Regions from separate parts of the Chryseobacterium fluminis genome, predicted to be linked through region 3. Evidence: riboswitches for the same ligand, from Rfam matches in the RefSeq annotation. Region 3 holds a riboswitch; each other region holds the start of a gene.
The links. Region 3 has a riboswitch for cobalamin ahead of ODZ84_RS07915 (acyl-CoA thioesterase). Riboswitches for the same ligand answer to the same signal wherever they lie in the genome.

Region 1: linked by a shared signal. The riboswitch ahead of ODZ84_RS16000 (TonB-dependent receptor plug domain-containing protein) and the one ahead of ODZ84_RS07915 (acyl-CoA thioesterase) in region 3 are both predicted to bind cobalamin.
Region 2: linked by a shared signal. The riboswitch ahead of metE (5-methyltetrahydropteroyltriglutamate--homocysteine S-methyltransferase) and the one ahead of ODZ84_RS07915 (acyl-CoA thioesterase) in region 3 are both predicted to bind cobalamin.

What each region holds. Positions count from the first base shown of each region.
Region 1 covers NZ_CP111121.1:3,500,096-3,502,299, forward strand. The annotation lists gene ODZ84_RS15995 (transporter) at 1-678, shown strand, start outside; cobalamin riboswitch at 860-1,045, shown strand; gene ODZ84_RS16000 (TonB-dependent receptor plug domain-containing protein) at 1,157-2,204, shown strand, end outside.
Region 2 covers NZ_CP111121.1:5,006,029-5,008,232, reverse strand. The annotation lists gene ODZ84_RS22785 (Lrp/AsnC family transcriptional regulator) at 1-353, opposite strand, end outside; cobalamin riboswitch at 555-739, shown strand; gene metE (5-methyltetrahydropteroyltriglutamate--homocysteine S-methyltransferase) at 913-2,204, shown strand, end outside.
Region 3 covers NZ_CP111121.1:1,792,980-1,795,183, reverse strand. The annotation lists gene ODZ84_RS07920 (WG repeat-containing protein) at 1-514, shown strand, start outside; gene ODZ84_RS07915 (acyl-CoA thioesterase) at 608-991, opposite strand; cobalamin riboswitch at 1,102-1,286, opposite strand; gene ODZ84_RS07910 (hypothetical protein) at 1,360-2,160, opposite strand; gene ODZ84_RS07905 (ATP-binding cassette domain-containing protein) at 2,191-2,204, opposite strand, start outside.

The DNA of each region.
Region 1 (2,204 bases), 1.7 Mb from region 3:
AATACCATTCAGCTTTGGGGTAAAATTCCCTTGACGCAAAAACTGAGTATGTATGGAAGCCTGCCGTTTCATTTTCATGAAAAGCAGACCACGCAGGGAGATCTTACAATCCATGGAATCGGAGATCTGAACCTGATGGGAATTTATCAGCTCTTCAGTTCAAAAGATAATCTGCATCAGTTCAATGGAGGACTTGGGGTAAAAGTTCCGTTGGGAAAATTTGATGAAAAAGGCGTTTCGGGAGTCAATCCAAGTTTTCAGCTGGGAACAGGGAGTTGGGATTATCAGATGGTTTTGAATTATAAATTTCAAAAAAATAAACTGGCTCTTCTGGTGAATACAGATTATACCATAAAAACTGAAAACAAAAAGGATTACCGTTTCGGAAATCAATGGAACTATGCGACGACAGGATTTTATCAGATTCTGTCCGGTGACAAAACTCTTTTGTCCGGCAAAATAGGTTTGCAGGGAGAAGTTTACGATACAAACAGACAATTTGGCGAAGCATTGCCCAATACCGCAGGAAGTGCATTATACGGAAAGCTCGGATTTGAGGCTTCCTACGGAAAATTCAGTTTGGGAAGTGAGGTCATGCTTCCTGCATATTCCAATTTGGCAGGAGGAGATATTGAAGCAAGATCCCGATTTAGTATTTTCTTAAATTTTGGAATTTAGAAAGTGCTTTTGTTTCCCACAGATTACACAGATTTTTTTAATTATTAATTTAAAAAGCGAAAAATATACCTTATCATCTGTGAAAATCCGTGGAATCTGTGGGAAATTATAAAATTTATTTTTAAAGTATTTAATTGAAAATCATAGAATTAAATTAAATTTTTATTCTATGATTTATTTTCTATCTTTGCCGCAATCTGGTGAGCCGTAAAAAGCGCTTAAAAGGGAATCCGGTGAAAATCCGGAACAGACCCGCTGCTGTAAGCTCCACTAAACAAGTTTTTGAAGATGATATCCACTGTTATTTAATGGGAAGGATTTCAGAAACGGAGTAAGTCAGAAGACCTGCCAGAAGATTTAACGTTTGACGCTTTCGTGGAATAAAGCTTAGGACATCATTGATTTTGTGCAGTTTACAGCTGTGCTCAGTCGTTGTATTCTTATATCCATTGGCGTCATCATTATTCTAAATGAGCTAATGGTGACAACATTTTTTACATCTCAACTTCAGAAGGTTGTTTTCACAGTATTTGTGTTAACGGCTACCCTTATATTTTCACAATCGAAGAAAGATACGGTAAAGGAACAGACGATCATTCCTGTTCATATTAAAAAGAAAAATTTTAAAGAAATCCTTCCTGCACAGGTTTTATCGGGTGAACAGCTGGATCGATTGAATAGCCAGTCCGTTGCGGATGCCTTACGATATTTTGCCGGAATTCAGATCAAAGATTACGGTGGAATAGGAGGTTTGAAAACCATCAATATCCGAAGTATGGGAAGCCAGCATGTCGGTGTCTTTTACGACGGAATCCAAATCGGTAATGCACAAAACGGGATTGTGGATTTGGGAAGGTATTCGTTGGATGATCTTGAGGAAATTTCGTTGTATAACGGACAAAAGAGTGAAATTTTTCAACCTGCGAAAGATTTCGGTTCTTCGGGTTCTATTTACTTACAACCGAAAATTCCAAGTTTTAAAGGAAACAGAAAGACAAATTTGGTTGTTAAATTTAAGAATAGTTCGATTGATCTTTTTAATCCTTCTTTTCGTCTGGAACAGAAAATTTCTGATAAAATTTCAGCGAGCTTTAGTTCTGAATTTTTGCAGAGTGACGGAATTTACAAATTCAGGTATAAAAAGAAGTATCCTGACGGACAGGTTGCCAATGACACTATTGCTAAAAGATTTGATTCTGATATAAAATCGAAACGTTTTGAAACTTCGCTTAACGGAAAACTGAAAGACGGAGAATGGACGTTGAGAGGATACGGATATTTGTCTGATCGGGGAATTCCCGCAGCCATTGTAAACAATCGTTTCGGCAGTCGTGGACAGCGTTTGAGAGACGAGAATTATTTTGTTCAGGGAAGTTTAAGGAAAAAAATATTTCCAAAATTTGAAACTCAGCTTAAAGCAAAATTTGCTTACGATTATACTTTTTATTCAGACACTCTTTCTACGGAAACAGATTTTCCAGTTCGTAATATATATGTTCAGCGAGAGTTTTATGTTTCTTCTTCCA
Region 2 (2,204 bases), 1.8 Mb from region 3:
TGTTTCATATCTTTAGCCTGCACTTTTAAAAAGAAGTCATAATCACCCGAAATATTGTAGCATTCTACTATTTCATCAATTTTCAAAATTTGCTTTACAAAATCATTTCCAACAGATTTATCATGAATTTTTAATTTGATTTGACAAAGAACCGTAAAACCACGGTTAAGCTTCTCAGCATTGAGAATAGCAGCATATTTCTTTATATATCCTTCATTTTCCAGCCTTTTTACTCTCTCAAAAGCAGGAGATAAGGAAAGACTGATTTCTCTCGCGAGCTCTTTAACTGTTAATTTAGCATTGTTCTGTAACAGCTTAAGCAGCTTAAGATCTTTGTCATCAATATTTTCCACAGTATATTTTTCTTTAAAAAGTAAAACCCATCCAAATATACAGTAATTATTTCTGTATAGTGACAATATATAAAGTATTTTTTTTCTATTTAGTTAAACACTACCCTATTTTTATTCTTTATATTTATTTTTGTCCCAAAATATAATCTAAGTAACAACAGCAATGTTATCGATTATTTTAAGTTGTTAGTTCTTTATATACTTCATCAAACGGTAAAAGGTTTTACTTAAGGTAAATTAATAGGGAATCGTGTGGAAATCACGAGCTGTCGCGCAACTGTAAGTAACACACCAGAAGTTTCTGTCTTTATATATCCACTGCCAAAGCGGGAAGGATCACAGAAATTGTTACAAGTCAGGAGACCTGCCTTTACTAAATTGACAATGCTTTCGCGATCTGAAGTTTTTGGTCAGACAGATGATATATTTTTATAGTACAATTCTATGATCGGAGTTGTGCAATTTACATATGTCATTATTTTTCCGGAAATTTAATATTCGCAGGCAATACGAAGCATTCAAAGAGCTTTAAAATTAAGTTTAATTTAAAAAGCAAAAAATGCAAACACACATTCTGGGCTACCCGCGAATTGGCAGCAAAAGAGAACTCAAAAAAGCCTGTGAACAGTATTGGTCAGGCAAAATTCTTCTAGAGGAACTTCTTCAAACCGGAAGCAACCTCCGTAATCAAAACTGGAATATCCAAAAAGAAGCTGGAATTGATTTGATCCCATGTAACGATTTTTCTTATTATGATCATGTTCTGGATATGACTTTGACGGTTGGGGCTATTCCTATACGTTATCACGAAGTTATCATGAAGGAGAATAGTACGGAATTGGACCTTTACTTTGCAATGGCAAGAGGTTACCAAAAAGAAGGACTGGATATCACCGCCATGGAAATGACAAAGTGGTTTGATACGAATTACCATTATATTGTTCCGGAATTCATTAAAAATCAAAAATTCAGACTAAATTCAAATAAGATATTCAATGAATTTGCTGATGCAAAACAGGCAGGAATCATCGCTAAGCCAGTGATTATAGGGCCAATTTCCTATCTTCTTTTAGGTAAAGAAAAAGAGCCGGGATTTGATAAACTGGATCTGGCAGAAAATCTTCTACCTGTTTATATAGAAATTTTGGAAAAACTTCAGGAGCAGGAAGCTAAATGTATTCAGTTTGACGAACCGTTTTTAGTTTTGGATTTAACTGAAAAAACAAAAGAAAAATACAAATGGGTTTATGGTGAAATCAGAAAGAAATTCCCGAAGTTGAAATTCATTATTGCAACTTATTTTGACGGATTGAAAGATAATCTTTCTCTTGCTGTTTCACTTCCTGTAAATGTTCTGCACGTAGATTTAGTTAGAAACCCGAAGCAGTTGGATGAAATATTAAACACAATTCCTGAAACATTAGACCTTTCACTGGGAATTGTCGATGGAAGAAACATATGGAAAAGCGATTATGAAAAGTCACTGTATTACATCAAAAAGTGTATTGAAAAATTAGGTTCCGAAAGAGTTTTTATAGCGCCATCATGCTCTTTACTTCACTCCCCTTGTGATTTGGACTTTGAAACCAATCTAAATCCCGAAATTAAAAATTGGTTGGCTTTTGCTAAACAAAAAGTGGACGAAGTGGTAAAATTAAAGGAATTGGCAAATGAAAATCCCACCAATAAATCACTGATGGAATTTGCAGAAAATAAAGAATCCCTTTCCAGCAGAAAAATGTCTCCCTTAATTCATAATGAAGTAGTAAAGCAAAGGGTAAATGCAGTAACAGAGACAGATGCAAAAAGAAAAAATTCATTCAGACTCCGTAAAGCAGCACAGCAGAAAGT
Region 3 (2,204 bases):
AGCCTCAAATATTGATGTCGACAGCCTAATCAGAGTCCTGAATAAAAAGTACAATTTCGTCGATACTTCCTATAAAAGAAATGGGATGATTCTTGTTGAAGAGGATAAGAAAATAGGAGCTTACAGTACTGTTGACGGTAAAATAATATCAGAACCGGTGTATGACGAAATGACTTTTTTCTCCAATGATAAGGGTGGGATTGCCCTGAAGGTCAAAAAGGACGGGAAATACGGAATTATCAATAACAGCAGAAAGATTAAGGCCGAAGTCATCTATGACAATATCTATTTTGACGTAAAAAATAACGTATACATTTTACAGAAAGAAGGTAAGAAAGGCATTGTCGTTTTCAGCACGGTTTATGACATTATCCCTCCTAAATACAGAGACGTAAAAGCTGCAGGACCTATCAGAGTAAGCGACCGCTGGAACTTCGGCCTTTTTGACGTGGTGACTGAGGATCATAAGAGAGGTTTTGTCGGGGAAAACGGAATAGAATTTTTTAAAAATTAACTATTTTGTGGGTTTCAGCGGGCTTCGCCCGCCGAAACCCACAAAATAGTTCAGAATAAGAACTCGGGCGGCCGTCGGCCGCCCGAGCTTTTTTTATAAAATCTGAATAGGCTTTTTAAATTCATCAATGGCGACAAAAGTAAAATCTCCGACAATGGCTCTTTCCCGTTCATAAGAGTACATCTGTTCGGTATAGATTTCTACATTTACTTTCATACTCGTTTTTCCGACATGGGATACCCGTCCGATCAGTTCAACGATCGTTCCGGCAGGAATGGGTCTGTTAAAGTCTATTTTATCGCTACTCACGGTAACCACTCTTTTTCTCGCAAAACGGGTCGCTGTAATAAACGCTACCTCATCCATCAGCTGCATTGCGGTACCTCCGAAAAGCGTATCATAATGATTGGTCGTGTTTGGAAAAACAGCCTTAAAAATTCGGGTTTCAGATGCTTCAATTCTTTCTTCTGTAGTCATATTTCATTATAATTAATGCAAAATGAACTTTATTAAAACAACAGAATAAGATCAGGAACAGAAATTCCTGACACCTCTATCAGATCAATAAACTTCAAATCGCGAAAGTTTTTTGTTTAAAGAAAAAGGCAGGTCTCCTGACTTGTAACATCCTCATCTCCTTCCCATCCCGCTTTACGAAACAGTGGACTTGTGATAAAGACATTAGTTACTTACAGTTGCGCGACAGTTCGTGATTTTCACACGATTCCCTGTTAATCTGCAGTTAAGCAGAACCATTTTCTGAAAAGTATGTTCTGGAGACTGCAAAGCCGCCAGAAATTGCTTTTCGGCTGCAAAAATAAGGATAATAAGGAATAAAAGAGTAATTATTCCAGGTTTTTATAAATGATCTGGCTTTCTACGCGGCCTTGTTTTATCGTCCAGATGGTGGTATATCTGTTTTCACCGGACCCGTTGGTCATATAAAGAAAAATATGATCATTGTCGATCGCTGTTACCCCGACATTATTAAAATCCATAGTGGGCTGAAACATATTTTTAATGGCATCCCTTACAAATACAGAACCTCTTCCCGGCTGCTGTACCCGTACAGATTTAATCTCGGTTAAATCTTCGGGAAGCTCTTTACCGATTCCCCAGGGCTTTACCTTATCGAGTTTAACAATATTTCCGTCGGCATCTTTTTCCTGTTTTTTAATTTTTGCATACGACGGATAAATATCAATAATGACCTTTGTTCTTTGGTTTCCCGGAATTTTTGGATTCGTATCATCGGTGAAAATAAGCGATTTTCCGTTCTTAGACTTCGATGGGGTGAAAGGCGGCAGCTGATCTACAAAAACCACGCGGTTTTTATTCACCATTCCTTCTTTCGTAATGCTGTCGTATCTTACAAAAGGCTTTTCAGTATCTTCTTTTTCAGGATATTTAATCCAGATCCATTCGGTTTCCCCCGGAGCCGGCTTTACATAAACAAATACATCCCCCGTCTTCATCCGGATTTTATCGATGATTTTTCGGTAATTGTCCATTGGTACGCGCACCATAGCATATCCTTCCTCGGCTTTTACCACCCCAAAAGGTACTTTATTCTGTCCTTTTGCAAAACCCAAAGAGAACAGACTGAAAACGGATATATAAAAAGCTTTGTGTACGGAAATCATCATGAAAAATTTTTCGGTCTTCAAATATATAAATTAAATGCTTTTCG